One region of the Leucobacter sp. 1207-22 genome, then DNA from elsewhere that is predicted to be linked to it. Evidence: riboswitches for the same ligand, from Rfam matches in the RefSeq annotation. Region 1 holds a riboswitch; the other holds the start of a gene.
What was found. Region 1 has a riboswitch for FMN ahead of ribD (bifunctional diaminohydroxyphosphoribosylaminopyrimidine deaminase/5-amino-6-(5-phosphoribosylamino)uracil reductase RibD). Riboswitches for the same ligand answer to the same signal wherever they lie in the genome.
Positions count from the first base shown of each region.

Region 2: it holds a riboswitch for FMN, as region 1 does, so the genes downstream of both, pnuC (nicotinamide riboside transporter PnuC) here and ribD (bifunctional diaminohydroxyphosphoribosylaminopyrimidine deaminase/5-amino-6-(5-phosphoribosylamino)uracil reductase RibD) in region 1, are expected to answer to the same signal.

Region 1 covers NZ_VXCR01000003.1:322,873-330,757, forward strand. Annotated here, with positions in the region: gene ribA (GTP cyclohydrolase II) at 1-153, opposite strand, end outside; gene FW756_RS07215 (riboflavin synthase) at 150-824, opposite strand; gene ribD (bifunctional diaminohydroxyphosphoribosylaminopyrimidine deaminase/5-amino-6-(5-phosphoribosylamino)uracil reductase RibD) at 827-1,960, opposite strand; FMN riboswitch at 2,022-2,169, opposite strand; gene trpS (tryptophan--tRNA ligase) at 2,306-3,325, opposite strand; gene FW756_RS07230 (exodeoxyribonuclease III) at 3,425-4,285, opposite strand; gene FW756_RS07235 (WhiB family transcriptional regulator) at 4,456-4,764, shown strand; gene FW756_RS07240 (glycosyltransferase) at 4,889-7,885, shown strand, end outside.
Region 2 covers NZ_VXCR01000002.1:121,662-129,546, reverse strand. Annotated here, with positions in the region: gene FW756_RS03755 (MetQ/NlpA family ABC transporter substrate-binding protein) at 1-277, opposite strand, end outside; gene FW756_RS03750 (glyceraldehyde-3-phosphate dehydrogenase) at 534-1,973, shown strand; gene FW756_RS03745 (universal stress protein) at 2,013-2,858, shown strand; gene FW756_RS03740 (MBL fold metallo-hydrolase) at 3,039-3,686, shown strand; FMN riboswitch at 3,771-3,897, shown strand; gene pnuC (nicotinamide riboside transporter PnuC) at 3,978-4,775, shown strand; gene FW756_RS03730 (flavin reductase family protein) at 4,851-5,393, opposite strand; gene FW756_RS03725 (peroxiredoxin) at 5,559-6,020, shown strand; tRNA gene FW756_RS03720 (tRNA-Val) at 6,092-6,168, shown strand; gene aceE (pyruvate dehydrogenase (acetyl-transferring), homodimeric type) at 6,516-7,885, shown strand, end outside.

The DNA.
Region 1 (7,885 bases):
GGTCCATGCGATCCACTCAGGAGTTGCAAGCTCAGCCGAGAGAATGACATCGCCCTCGTTCTCACGATTCTCATTGTCAGCGACGATGACGGGGCGCCCGTCCGCAATCGCTGCAATCGCTTCTTCGATGCTGGAGATACCAGGAATGCTCATGAGCGGAATCCTTCGTTGGTGGTGATGGAAGAGGGAAGTTCGTGTACGGGGCGGTCAAACTGGAGCATGCGCGCAACGTGGCGGGCAATGATGTCGGTCTCGACATTGACGCGGTCACCGGGGGCGAGCGAGCCAAGGATCGTTGCTACAAGCGTCTCAGGAATGAGTGAAACCTCAAACCACTGTTCGGTCTGATCCGCAGCCGAGATGTCTGAAACCGTGAGTGACGTACCCGAAAGCGTCACGGAACCCTTGTCAACAAGCAGCGGAGCGAGCTCAACACCGATCGCGAAGCGGTACGTCTTCCAATTGTCTTCTGGCGTAATAGAGAGAAGCGTCGCGGTGCCGTCTACGTGACCCTGCACGATATGGCCGCCTAGGCGGGTATCGAGACGGGCGGCCCGCTCGAGATTGACCCTGCTCCCAACCGTGAGATCAGCGAGCGCTGACATGCGGATCGACTGCGCCATCACATCAGCGGTGAACGTACCACGGCCGTCAGCAGTCTGACCCTGCTCGATGACCGTGAGGCACACACCCGAAACGCAGATCGAAGTGCCGTGGGTTGCGTCGGAGGTGACGAGCGGGCCAGCGATGGTGAGTCGCAATGAGTCCCCGACTGGGGAGATATCGACGACTTCGCCGATTTCTTCAATGAGTCCGGTGAACATGGTCAGTTCTCCTCTGTGTGGTTGGTCGGCACAGCGACAACGAGGAGGTCGTCGCCAAGCTGTGAAATCTGGGCATCCTGCAGGCGGATGATGTGCGACATCGTCGGGATTCCTAGGTCGCGGACTGCGAGCTTCTCACCGCCGAGAAGCGCGGGAGCGACATAGACGAGTACCTCGTCGGCGAGGCCAGCCGCGATGATCGCGCTCGCGACCTGGGGCCCGCCTTCCACGAAGACCGAAGTGATGCCCTGCACTGCGAGCTGGGCGAAGTCGGCAGCGAGATCTTCACCGGTGAGGTGGATCGGGGCCGTCAAGCCGCGACCGGCAAGCGCCGGATGCTGCAAGATCTTCGCGTCCGCCGGAATCTCTCGCCGCCCAAGCACGATTGGAAGCGGCTGTTCAGCTGGCGGAACCAACAGCGAGCCATCGGCCGCGCGGGCAGTGAGCGATGGATCATCTGCGAGCAGGGTGCCAGTGCCAACAAGGATTGCGTCAGCCTGTGCACGACGCACGTGCACATCAGCGCGCGCCTCGGGGCCGGTGATCCACTGACTCGAACCATCAGCTGCCGCGGCACGACCGTCGAGCGTTTGCGCCCACTTCACGATCACTCGCGGGCTGGACGCCATCGCAGCATGCGACGCTGCCGCTGGTGATGTCACGTGTGCGCTCGCCGCAGCTTGGCGTGTGAGCCAACCACTGAGCAGCTCCTCTGCCGAGGCAGCGAGCACGCCTCCGGTCACGGGAATGCCAGCAGCTTGCAGGGTCGCGGATCCGCCGCCCTCTGCCTTGCCAGGGTCCTTGAGCGCGTACACAACCGCGCCAACTCCGGCCTCTGCAAGGGCGACAGCGCACGGACCGGTGCGCCCAGTGTGATTGCACGGCTCAAGTGTGACCACGGCGGTGAGCTCGGCCATGCGGTCGCGCCACTCTGCGGGCAGGTGAGCGAGCGCGGAAGTCTCTGCGTGCTGAGTGCCAGCACCCTCATGCCATCCCTCAGCAACGATGCGTCCATCGGCATCGATGAAGACGCATCCAACTTGCGGGTTCGCGTTGTCGGCGGGGCCGCGCGCAGCGATTGTGAGCGCACGCTGCATCGCGTCAACGACCGTGCGTTGCGATGTCTGCTCAGTCATCCGAATCCGCCATTTCTCAAGCGTGACCGGGTTCGCAGAACGCCGTCGGGGTCACCGACGGGCCGCGTTCCTCTCATCCGGACTAAGTGTGTGCACTGCACACACCACTACCGTCGGTACCGGAATTTCACCGGTTCAACACCCGCAGGCTGCGAGTGCTCGCGGACTTTCACCGCCGGTTTGGAATCTCACCAACCCCGGAACACATTTCTACTGTAATAGTTGCCGTCTGAGAGCGGGCAGATTTCTGCCTGGAGCGGAACGCCAAAAAAATACGTAAACGCGGGAATAAAAGAGGTGGTGTGCGAGTAACCCGCACACCACCTCTTTGCTCAGCGCCAGGAGTTAGCGACGCAGAATGCCCATCGCATCGTATGCGCGGTTGAGCGATGCCTGGGCGACCTCGTTTGCGCGGTCAGCGGCGCCTGCGAGCAGACGATCCAGCTCAGCGGGGTCTGCAAGGAGCTCCTCAGTACGTGCGCGTACTGGAGCGAGCTCAGCGTCGACGACCTCTGCGACTGCCTTCTTCAGGTGGCCATAGCCCAGGCCAGCGAACTCTTCCTCGAGGGATGCAATCGTGCGATTACCCAGCACCGAGAAGATGGTGAGGAGGTTCGAAACGCCAGGCTTTGCCTCGCGGTCGAAGCGAATCTCTGCCTCGTCGTCGGTGACGGCGCGCATGATCTTCTTTGTCGTCACGTTCGCCGGATCGAGCACCTTGATCAGGCCGGCTTCGGTCTCTGCAGACTTCGACATCTTCGCGGTCGGGTTCTGGAGATCGTAGATCTTGGCCGAACCCTTCGGAATGACCGCTTCTGGCACGACAAAGGTGTCGCCGAAGCGCGAGTTAAAGCGCTGCGCGAGGTCGCGGGTGAGCTCGACGTGCTGGCGCTGATCTTCGCCAACGGGCACAGCGTTCGCCTGGTATAGCAGAATGTCAGATGCCATGAGGATGGGGTAGGTGAAGAGGCCAACTGACGATGCCTCGATACCCTTCTTCTGCGTCTTGTCCTTAAACTGCGTCATGCGGCTTGCCTCACCAAAACCGGTGAGGGTGTTGAGGAGCCACGCAAGCTCGGCGTGCGCCGAAACATGCGACTGCACGAACAGCGTCGACTTCGCAGGATCAATGCCAGCCGCGATGTACTGCGCCGCGGTGCGGCGGGTACGAGCAGCGAGTTCTTGTGGGTCCTGCGGAACGGTGATTGCGTGCAGATTCACCACGCAGAAGAACGCGTCGTAGTCTTCCTGCATCTGCGTCCACTGGCTGAGAGCGCCAATGTAGTTACCAAGCTGGAGTGAATCGCTTGAGGGCTGCATGCCCGAGAAGATGACGGGCTTTGCTGGGGTGTTCTGTTCAGTCATTACTGCTTCTTAATACTGGTGATGTTCGGCTGCGAAAGAATGTGTGCGCCAAGGGGTCGCGATCCGCGCCCTGACCGGCGCAGCGGATTGCGCCGTGAGTTAGATGCGGTAGTCCGCGATGACGGGTGCGTGGTCGGACCAGCGAGCGTCATAAGAGGGGTAACGGTCGACTCGGTAGTCAACAACGCGCTCTGCGAGGGCGGGGGTCACGACGTGGTAGTCAATGCGCCAACCGGTGTCATTCACGAATGCCTGGCCACGGTTTGACCACCACGAGTATGGGCCGTCGACCTCGCCAGCCCAGGTGCGGCCGACGTCAATCCAGCCGAGGCCGGGACCCTCTGAACCGTCGACGCCGGTCACGGTCTCGCCGCGGGGACCGAAGAACCTGTCGAAGTATGCGCGTTCCTGGGGGAGGAAGCCAGACTTCTTGACGTTGCCCTTCCAGTTCTTGATGTCGAACTCGCGGTGCCCAACGTTGAAATCGCCAACAATCGCAACATGCTCGTGGTCGCGCTCAAGTTCGGTCATTCGCTGGCCCATTGCGGTGAGGAACGCGAACTTTGCGTCCTGACGCGGAGTGCCGACCTCGCCTGAGTGGGTGTAGTTGCTGATGACGGTAATGCTCTTGTCGCCGAGCGCGAAGTCGGCCTCGAGCCAGCGGCCCGAAGACTGGATGGTGTCTTGCTCATCAGCGGCACCCAGGCCAACGCGGTGAGCGGTCGACGGCACACGACTTGCAATCGCAACACCCGCTCTGCCCTTGATTTCGCAGGGGTCGTGGAGCCAATGCCAGCCCTGCTCGCCGAGGAATTCCTGCAGGTGCTCATCTTGGGCACGCACCTCCTGGAGCGCGAGAATGTCGACGCCACTAGCGTCGAGCCACTCGCCCATGCCCTTGCGGTAAGCGGCACGAATGCCGTTGACGTTCACCGATGCAACGCGCAGAAATTCAGACATGACTGTCATTCTATGGCTGAATTTGGCGACACGCAGCCTCGCAAAGCTGAGGAATTCACGAATCACGGTTTACACTTTCGGACTTGACTTATGTGAATCACAACGGTGTAATTATTGACGACCCACGAAGACGTGGCTCGAACAATGTTTTACCCGGAGGAGATGTACAGATGACGACACCAGCGCGCGCTCACATCCCGGGTGATTGGTATGTGGATCCGGTTCTGCTTGGCATGCCGGGCGTACGCCAGGATGATGAAGTACTCGCTTGGCAGGGCGACGCGCTGTGCGCGCAGACCGACCCTGAGGCGTTCTTCCCTGAAAAGGGCGGATCGACTCGTGAAGCTAAGCGCATCTGCGAGAGCTGCGAAGTTCGCGCTGAATGCCTTGAGTACGCGCTTGAAAACGACGAGCGTTTCGGCATCTGGGGTGGCCTCTCTGAACGAGAGCGCCGCAAGCTGCGCCGCGAAGCTATCTAAGGCCGCGATCCGCTCATCCGATCTCTCGGTGGCAGCTGCATACCCAATCGCGTGTCGTGCTGATCGACAGATCGCGGCACGCCTCCAGCCTGTCGCCAAGGTCGCAACATAAACTGGCCGCCATATGCGCAGCAAAGTTACCGTCGTTCTCGTCGCCAACCAGGGTGGAGAATGGCTCAACGAAACAGTTTCTGGGATTAGGTCGCAGACCCGTGTGCCGGCGACCCTTGTCGCGGTAAACAACGGCGGCGGCACTCGTGTGGACAATCAGCTCCGCGAGGCCGGGGTAGACGCGATTGTCGCGCTGCCCTCCAAGGTGTCATTTGGTCGCGCGGTCGCGCAGGGCGTGGAGAATCGACCGCCAGCGGAGCCAGCTTCTGGCGACGAGACAGACTGGTTCTGGCTGCTGAGCGAGGACGCCTGCCCAGAACCCGAGGCGCTCGATCACATCCTTTCGCGCGTCGAGGTCGCACCTTCGGTCGTTGTCGCTGGCCCCAAGCTTGTTGACTGGGACCATCCCGAGCGCATCATCGAACTGGGTCAGAGTCTCACCAAGCGCGGTTCACGTTGGCTCCTGCGCCGCCAGGAGCTCGACCAACAGCAGTACGACCACATGCAAGATGTCATGGGCGTTGGCCCTGTCGGCATGCTTGTGCGTGCTGACATCTGGGCACAGCTTGGCGGCTTCGACCCCGCTTACGCGACCTACGACGATGGCCTGGACTTCTGTGTGCGCACGCGTATCGCCGGGTACCGTGTAGAGGTTGCAGCCGAATCGCGCGTACGATTCGCGCGCAGCGGTGTCGCTGGCCCGCGGATCGACCGGAGCCGTTCTGTGCTGCGGCAAGCACACAAGCAGGCTCGCGTTGCGCACCTGCACCGCCGCATCGCATATTCGCCCGCATACCTTGCGGTGCTCATGTGGCTCGGTCTACCGTTCCTATCGATCGCGCGAGTAGCGTGGGCCCTCATCCGAGAGCAGCCGGGAAACATGCTTGGCGAGTTTGTTTCCGCCTGGACCGTGTTCCTGCGCCCGCAGATGCTGCTGCAATCACGCAAACGTGTGAAAGATGCGTCGCATGTTGGGTGGCCTGCGATCCGCCAATTGCGTATCGATCAGAAGCATGTGCGCACCGCTCGAATGATTGACCGAGAGGCGATCCTTGCGGCGCAGGGCCGTCAGCGCCGTGAGATTCACTTCATCTCGACCGGCGGGCTCGCGGTGCTAATTGCTGCGACGGTGCTCGCAATCGGGATGACGTGGTGGGCGATTCCGCAGACGAGCCTGAGCGGCGGCGGCATGGCGCCCCTCAGCGATTTCGCCGAACTGTGGCGTAACACTCGCATGATTGATGGTGTACCTGCTGATCCATTTACCTGGGTACTTGCGGTCCTCGGTTCGCTCACCTTCTGGAATCCCTCGCACGCGCTCGTGCTCCTCGTTATTGTCGCGATTCCGCTGTCGGCGATGGGTGCTTGGACCTGGGCTGCCCAGCTCACTGAGTCGCGCGCTGGCCGTGCCATCACCGCTCTTGGCTTTGGGCTGAGCCCGGTGCTCCTCGGTTCTATCGCTGCTGGTCGACTCACGACCTTGATCCTCGCGATCGTGCTGCCGTGGCTATTGCTCGCAGCGACGCGTTGCCGTGAGTCATGGAGCTGGGCTGGGACCGCATCGCTGCTTGCCGCAGTCGCACTTGCCTGTGCTCCGGTCTTGCTTCCTGTCGCCCTGGTCTTCCTGCTTGTCGGGCTGTTCAGCAGCGTGCGCGGAATCGCTCGAGTGCTCACGGTCGCGATCGCACCAGCAGTGCTGTTTGCGCCGAAGATCATCCACGCGCTGTGGAACGGTCTGCCACTGAACATCTTCATGGATCCTGGGGCCGTTTCGCCCTTCGCTCCTGGAAACACGTGGCACCTCCTGCTTGGCTTCCCAGAGTTTGGTCTTGAAGGCTGGGGCAAGATCTTCGAGACCATCGGTCTCGGCGGTGCGCCAGCAACACTGCTGGTCGGTGTGCTCATGCTGCCGCTCGCGCTGCTGGCACTGCTCGGTCTGTACACCGGCCGTATCGCGGTCACGGTGCTCAGTGCGTTGCTCGGTGGCTTGGGAATGTTCACGGCAATCATGTCGAGCAACCTCATTCTCACGACGAGTGGTGACACCGGAGTCGCGCTGTGGCCTGGCTCAGGTCTCGCGTTGTACTGGCTCGCAATTGTCTCGCTTGCGGCGCTTGGCGCAGAGGTGATCGGGCGTGCAGCACCTGCGGTCGTTTCTGTCGCTGTGCTCGGTGCCCTGATCGCTGTCGGTCCGCTTGCGGTGACGCTCGCCTCCGGAAATGTGCCGCTCGCAGAGCAGCGCCAGCAGACTCCTGCGATCGTGCAGGCTGCTGGCTCAGGGAATACGTCAACTCGGACGCTCGCACTCACAGCAACGGGTGACCGTGCTGTTCGCGCCGAGATCCTGCTCGGAGCAGGCACCCGCCTTGATCAGATGCGTACCGCCGACTTCCGTAAGGAACCGACCGCGCATGACACCGAAATCGCGGATCTCGTTGGCGCACTCGGTTCAGTCGGTGACCCGACCGTTGAACAACGGTTGCAGGATGCTGGCGTGAGCTTCGTGCTGTTGACTCCCGGCCCTGACGCGAGCGCAGATGCTGAGATGCAGCGCATTTTCGAGCAGCACGCAGAGTTGCTCAGTGCTGGTTCAACGCAGCAGGGTCTGCTGTGGCGTGTAGCCGATGACGTCGTGCAGAAGACCGAAGCCGGTTCAACGGCTCGGGTCCTCGCTGGGACGAACCTGAGCGGCCATACGATTTGGATCATTCAGATCATCGTGCTGTTCGGCATGTTCATGCTTGCCCTGCCAACCGGTGAGGTCGTCGAGCAGCCAGAACGCCGTGCGCGTCCAGCGAAGGCGAGGCCTGAAAAGCCCGCAAAACCTGAAAAGCCAGCGAAGCCGAAGAAGGCCAAGAAGGCGAAGCAGAGTGTGACAGCTCAGGCTGCGCTCGCGACGAACGCCGAATTGGCGCCTGCGGCGGAGCAAGAATCTGAAGTGGCAGCGTCTGACGTTGTCGTCGAGCCGGAGCCAGCTGTTGAGGCTGCAACAGAAGCTGCGGTCTCTGAG
Region 2 (7,885 bases), on a different contig from region 1:
GGTACTGAATGTGCTGGAACTGGTTGAGGTCGAGCTCGCCCTCCGTCAGCGCCGGGTTGGGCTGGGGGTAGTCATCGAAGTCAACAATTTCAACGGTGATGCCTTCTTCTGCAGCAGCGTCGACAAAGGTGGTCCAGTAGGGCTGACCGCCGGGAACAACACCAATCTTTACGGTGGCGTCGTCAGCCGCAGGGGCCGAGCATCCAACGAGTGAGGTGGTGGCGAGTGCGAGTGCTGCGACGGATGCAGCCAGGAGGCCGCGCTTCTTCAATGACATTGCAGTCCCTTTCGTGAAGTTGAAAATCCAATGTGGAACCTCTCAAAGTTCACTGCAGAAGTGAGCAAAATTCGATGTGGAGGAACCGTGTTGTCAACAAGTTTCACCCGAATGCTGAACTTCTCGCGAATCGCGGTGTCACATTCCGTCACTCTCGACTCAGACCCGTGGGATACTGGAGGGAGACTGATATCAGTATCCGGCGGGGAAAGTGTTTACCTCCGCCAACCCACCCGGGAAGGAACCCCTCGTTCAGATGAATCAGCCCGCAGCTACTCACCTCGAGTCCTGGAACGCAAAGCAAGAGCTCGCCGAACGCATGATCCCGATGATCGGCCAGCTCTACCGCGACCATGATGTCGTCATGTCAGTACATGGCCGCACGCTCGTTGGCCAGTCAGCAATCGACATCATCCGCGCGCACAGCTTTGCACGCAAGATCGACGTCAATGAGCTCCCGCTCACCGAAACCTTCGCGATCATTGAAACCCTCGCGGCAATTCAGCCCGGCCCGGCTTCGATCGACCTCGCGCTTCTCGCAGCGGCATTCCGCGCAACCGAGTCAGCAGATCTGGAGTCGTTCCTTCGCGAACAGCTCGCAAGCAACGCTGACACCGCACCTACCGCAGGTAGCGATGTCGTGCTCTACGGCTTTGGTCGCATTGGCCGCCTCCTTGCTCGCATCATCATCGATCACTCCGGCAGCGAGAACGGCCTGAACCTCCGCGCGATCGTTGTGCGCAAGGGATCAGAGAACGATCTGGAGAAGCGCGCAAACCTCCTCCGCCGCGATTCGGTACACGGCCCCTTCAACGGCACCATCAGCATCATCCCTGAAGAGAACGTCATCCTCGCGAACGGCGTTCGCATTCAGGTGATTTACTCGAACGATCCCGCAAGCGTTGACTACACCGCTTACGGCATCAACAACGCGATCCTTGTGGACAACACGGGCCGCTGGCGCGACGCTGAAGGCCTCGGCCAGCACCTCCAGAACAACGGCATCGCACGCGTTCTGCTGACCGCACCGGGCAAGGGCGACATGCTCAACGTTGTCTACGGCGTTAACAACGACAAGATCACCGATGCTGACACCATCCTCAGCGCCGCATCTTGCACGACGAACGCGATCACCCCCGTTCTCAAGGTCATTAACGACGAGTACGGCGTCAAGCAGGGCCACGTCGAGACCGTACACGCGTACACGAACGATCAGAACCTCATCGACAACTTCCACAAGGGAGACCGTCGCGGCCGCTCGGCAGCACTGAACATGGTGCTCACTGAGACCGGTGCGGCAAAGGCGGTTGCCAAGGCGCTTCCCGAGTTCGAGGGCAAGCTGACGGGCAACGCTATCCGCGTTCCAACCCCTGACGTTTCGATGGCTGTGCTGAACCTGCAGCTTGAGAAGGAAACCACTCGCGAGGAGATCAACGAGCTCCTTCGCCAGGTATCGCTGACCGGCGCGCTTCGTACCCAGATTGAGTACGTCGAGTCGTCAGAGATCGTCTCGATGGACTTCGTTGGCTCAAACCGCGCTGGCATCGTTGATGGCCTCGCGACCATCGTGACCGGCTCAACCGCAATCCTCTACGTCTGGTACGACAACGAGTACGGTTACAGCTGCCAGGTTGTTCGTATCATCGAGCAGCTCGCGGGTTCACATCCCGCACAGGTACCAGCACGTAACGCCTAATTCCCACACCCCGACGAAACATGCACAAGGGAGAGCATCATGTCTGAGAAGTTCCTTATCGGTGTCGACGGTTCGGCACAGAGCCGCACCGCACTCGCGTGGGGCCTGTCGCGAGCGACGGACCGCAAGGCGTCTGTCGAGTTGCTGCACGTAGCCGACGATTCGTTCCTGTCGGAAAGTGCAGTCTTCCTCTCTGAAGCGCAGGACGCTTCTCAGCAGATGCTCGACCTTGAGGCGGCATACGCACGAAGCATCGGTTTCGAGGGTGAAATCACTGGGACCGCTGTGGTCGGCCACCCGATCCTCGAGGTCGAAGAAGCGTCAAAGCGCGCTGACCTGCTCGTTCTGGGTGCCCATGAAGGCAGCAAGTTCGCTGGCTCCTTCTTTGGCACGCGCGCGGTCAAGGTCGCGGCAACGGCACACTGCCCCGTCGCGGTGATTCCAAGCACCGAGGTCGACTCGTCTGCTGGAATCGTTGTCGGTGTCGATGGCTCTGAAGCGTCGCAGAAGGCAATCGACTACGCCGCTGAAATCGCATCGTTCCGTGGCGTACCCCTCATTGCGGTGTACGCATGGATGCCCCCGCTTACCCCGGGCCTTGAGTACCTGTGGAGCGAGGACCTCGTCAAGTCGCAGCAGGCTGCGGCAGAAGAGGCGATTGCAATCGGCACAGCAGGTCTCGCGTCACGCTACCCCGATCTCACGATCGAGCGTCACATCGTGCAGGCTCCCCCGGTCGCTGCTCTCGTGCAGGCCGCCGAGAATGCCCAGATGATTGTTGTTGGTAGCCGCGGTCGCGGTGGCCTCAGCCGATTGCTCCTCGGATCGGTCAGCCACGGTGTTCTCCAGGCACTGCCGGTGCCAACCATCGTGGTTAAGCCGTAACTACCTGTTTCGTCAATGGCGGGGTGGATCACCAAGATCCACCCCGCCATTGTTTTGCTCGCACACCCAGAATCAGGGTTCGAGTGCATTTCACGCACCAACCGGATACGCTCAGGAGTGGGCCTTCTCTGCGAATGAAGCCCGCACTGGCAGCTATCGATGCGCAAGGAGAGACACCGCATGAGCGAAGCTCGAATCGAACAGGTGATCACACGTGGGTGGATCGGAGCAGGCCGTCCAGGGCTCCCTGCAGAGGGCTTCGAACTCGAGAACAACGTGTGGCTCCTCGGCGACGATGCCGAGGTGCTCATCATCGACGCAGGCCACGATGCTGAGGCCATCGCTGCAGCAGTTGGTGACCGCAGCGTACTGGGAATTCTGCTCACCCACGGGCACGAAGATCACGTGAACGCGGCGCTCGAACTCGCATCGAAGGTTGATACTCACGTGTATCTTCACCCAGCTGACTTGCCGATCTGGGCAGAAACGCACGGTGAGGCCCTGCCCGACTTTGAACTTGCAGACGGCGCACTATTTGCCGCTGCCGGGCTTGAACTGCTGACCATCCACACTCCGGGCCACACTCCAGGCTCTGTGAGTTTCGCTGTGCCTGCGCTTGATGTGGTGTTTAGCGGTGACACGCTTTTCCATGGTGGGCCAGGTGCTGTCAGGTGGAGCTACTCAAGCTGGCCCCAGATCCTCGATTCAATTGAAACTCGTCTCTTGACGCTCCCCAACAACACCAGGGTACTTCCTGGGCACGGCGAACTCACCTCCGTCGCGGATGAGGCACCAAGCATGGAAGCCTGGCGACGCCACAACGCCTAGCGTCTCGAGGCTTGAAGCGAGTTCGCCTGAAGCATAGCTGCACGCGCGCGACGACGTACGGGTCTACACTTGGTGATGAACACACTCGTGCTCCGGGGTCGGTGAAATTCCGAGCCGGCGGTGATAGTCCGCGACCCGAGGCCTTCTGGCCAAGGTTGAACCAGTGAAACTCTGGTACCGACAGTTACAGTCTGGATGGTAGAAGCACAGGCGTGAGGTACAGTCGCGTACGCCATTTGGCGCGCGCTGCACTCACGTTCTCCCTCGGCAGTATCGAACGAGAGGAGAAAAATGAATCTGTTCCATTGGTTCGTTGAGCTGTTTAATGCCCACTGGCAACTACCGGGCGGTCAGTCTTTGCTGGTACGTGAAGTCGTTGGCAACGTATTCGGTCTCGCGTCAGCACTCGGAGGCATGCGCAGGCGCATCTGGGCCTGGCCGGTCGGCATCGTCGGAAACCTCCTGCTTCTCACTGTGTTCTTGGGCTCGATTCTCAATCCAGCCCATGAGCTTCCGAGTCTGCTCGGGCAGGCTGGACGGCAGGTGATGTTTATCACTGTCGCGATCTATGGCTGGGTGCGCTGGAAGAACGCAAGCAAGAGCAACAACGGCCAGGTGACACCACGTTGGGCATCAAACTCAACTCGCATCGGGCTTGTACTCACCATGATTCTCGGCACGGTCGCACTGACCCCGCTTTTCCGCGCACTCGGCTCATGGGATCCAGTATGGGCAGACGCATGGACGTTCGTTGGTTCATTGCTCGCCACATATGGCATGGCCAAAGGATGGACGGAATTCTGGCTCATCTGGATCGCCGTTGATCTGGTTGGGGTGCCACTTCTCTTTAGCTCTGGCTACTACGCGACGGCATTCATGTACGTTTTCTACGGCGCATTTACCGCAGCCGGGTTCGTTGTCTGGGCACGAGCCCACAAACATGCGAAACCGTGCATTGATGCGGTGATGCCCGATCCGCGCGTCTCACCTGCTACCCAGAGCATCGAGAAACAGGAGGCGTCGTCACCGTCAGCATTGGCCACCTCCGAACGCCCCAAGGAGACCACGTCGCCGATCCCGGTACAGTAATTTCGTCTCGGCAGGCACCACACCAGGGGGCCTGGACCAAGCTTCACGCTTCGTCCAGGCCCCCTTCCGTTCTGCTCAATCGTTCGAGGTTGTCCCGACAGGCTCGCCGAGGCTCAGGAACTCACGGTTGTGATACGCCATGGGCGGGTGAGTTTCACCTTGTACCGAGCCAATAACCTCAGCTACCACCACGACCGATGACCCAACCGTCTCCGTGTGCAGGGCCCGGCAACGTAGCGCGGCTCGCGCACCTCGTAGGTATGGCTCCCCCGTCGCGAGCTCAGCCCATCCTTGCTCGGGAGTAAATCGCTCCGTGCCCGAGACGGCAAACGTCCGAGCAATTTCTGAATGCCTCGAGTCAAGGAGATGCACGAGGAACGATTCTGCCCGCAAAATTCCCCCGGCGCTCCCGGTCGCCCGCGTCACTGAGAACACGAGAGCTGGCGGATCAACACTTACCGAAGCAACGCTTGAAGCAGTCAGACCAACCGGGCCATCCTCAGTTTGCGCCGTAATCAGTGAGACACCGGCAGGATGGTCCCGAAATGCAAGTTTTAGGGCATCCGCGGTTGCTGTGGTTGACTCAACGACAACGTTTCCCGGCTTGGTAATACTCATGCCCGAATAACTCCTTGTTTTACAGACTCGTGCCTACTCACCATATCCGCGCCACGCAGTGAACCTCGGGAGATGTCTCAATATGACGCTGCGATACGCTTGCAGCAACTCGCCTGCATCTCCCAATGGTGAGCAACGCACGTCCTGAATACTAAGGAGTCAAAGATGGTCCTCGAAGTTGGCACAATCGCACCTGATTTCACGCTGTCCGATCAGCACGGTGAGGAACTCACCCTGAGCGAACTCGTCACCGAGTCGCCAGTCGCACTGGTCTTCTTCCCCCTCGCTTTCTCCGGCATTTGCACCGGTGAACTCTGCGAGCTGCGTGACAACATCGCAATCTTCGAAGATGCGAAGGTTCGCGTGTTCGGCGTCTCTGTCGATTCTGTCTATACGCTCAAGGCATGGGCGGATCAGGAAGGCTACAACTTCTCCGTACTCTCAGACTTCTGGCCTCACGGTGGAGTCTCGAAGGAATACGGCGTATTTATCGAAGAAGCAGGCATTGCAACACGCGCGACTTTCCTCATCGGTAAAGATCGCGAAATCCTCGCTTCGTTCGCAACAGAGCCTGGTCAGGCGCGAGATTTCGCCGCGTATCGCGAAGCTGTCGCGAAGCTTGCCTAGGTTTTAGGCGCGCTCGATTCGCTGTCGGGTGCCGTTCTGTTCTATAGTTAACAGGTCGCAGTCGACAGCAAGCGCCCTTAGCTCAGTTGGTTAGAGCATCTCGTTTACACCGAGAGGGTCGGGAGTTCGAGTCTCTCAGGGCGCACCACCAACTCCCCGCTCACGCGAGCGGGGAGTTTTCTTTTCTTCAGCCTTCATCTCACGTCATCGTGATACGATGACGACAGCATGAGCCTTCAGGGGCTTGAGTATTCCTAAAGCGTCACACTCGCCCCCGATTCTGCTAACCAGTGGACTTGATTTTCACTCAACTTTCGCCGCCTCGGCCGCAGATTGTTCAGTTTCCACATGAAATATCGCACAATCACCTGTTTTCTCGTGCAAACCCGATAGTCTGGGACGGTGTTGGCGAATCCGCCGACTCGGTTGTGCACGCAAATTGATGATCACCCTTGTCGTCTCATTTGCGTGCCATGGAAAGTATTGGAGCTTCCTGTGGCGGTTAACACCCAAGACCCGTACGCACCGGATCACGAGGACGTAGATCCGGCAGAGACCGCTGAATGGCGAGACTCACTTGACGCCGTTGTAAAGGAGCGAGGTGCTGGCCGTGGCCGTCAGATCATGACTGATCTGCTCGACCGCTCACGTCAGCTGCATCTCAACGTACCGATGGTCCCGACCACGGACTACGTCAACACCATCGCAAGCGCTGATGAGCCCGAATTCCCCGGCGACCACGATATTGAACGCCAATACCGCTCATGGATCCGCTGGAATGCAGCAATGACCGTGCACCGTGCGCAGCGCCCCGGCATTGGCGTTGGTGGTCACATCTCGACGTACGGCTCGGCTGCTTCGCTGTACGAGGTTGGCTTCAACCACTTCTTCCGCGGCCAGGACCACCCTGGCGGCGGCGACCAGATCTTTATTCAGGGTCACGCCTCACCTGGCATGTACGCTCGCGCATTCCTCGAAGGACGCCTGAGCGCCGATCAGCTCGATGGCTTCCGTCAGGAAAAGTCGCACGCGGCAGGCAGCCTTCCGAGCTACCCCCATCCCCGCTTGGCGCCTGAATTCTGGCAGTTCCCAACGGTTTCGATGGGCCTCGGGCCGATCAACGCGATCTACCAGGCTCAGGTCAACAAGTACCTGACCAACCGCGGCATCAAGGACGCATCTGACCAGCACGTCTGGGCCTTCCTTGGTGACGGCGAGATGGATGAGGTTGAGAGCCGCGGTCAGCTGCAGGTCGCAGCGAACGAGGGCCTCGACAATCTGACATTTGTCGTGAACTGCAACCTGCAGCGCCTCGACGGTCCAGTTCGTGGTAACGGCAAGATCATTCAGGAGCTCGAAAGCTACTTCCGTGGCGCGGGCTGGAACGTCATCAAGGTCATCTGGGGCCGCGAGTGGGACGACCTGCTCCAGCGTGATGAAAGCGGCGCGCTGCTGAACATCATGAACACCACACCCGATGGTGACTACCAGACCTACAAGGCCGAGAACGGTGCTTTCGTGCGAAACCACTTCTTTGGCAAGGATGAGCGCGCGCTCAACCTGGTGAAGGACTACTCAGATGACCAGATCTGGGGCCTTCGCCGTGGTGGCCACGACTACCGCAAGGTATACGCGGCCTACAAGGCAGCAATGGAGCACAAGGGGCGCCCAACCGTCATCCTCGCGAAGACGATCAAGGGTTACGGCCTCGGCCCACACTTCGAGGGGCGTAACGCTACGCACCAGATGAAGAAGATGACGCTGCAAGACCTCAAGCTCTTCCGCGACACCATGCACATCCCCATCACGGATGCTCAGCTTGAAGAGAACCCGTCGCTCCCCCCGTACTACCACCCGGGCGAGAA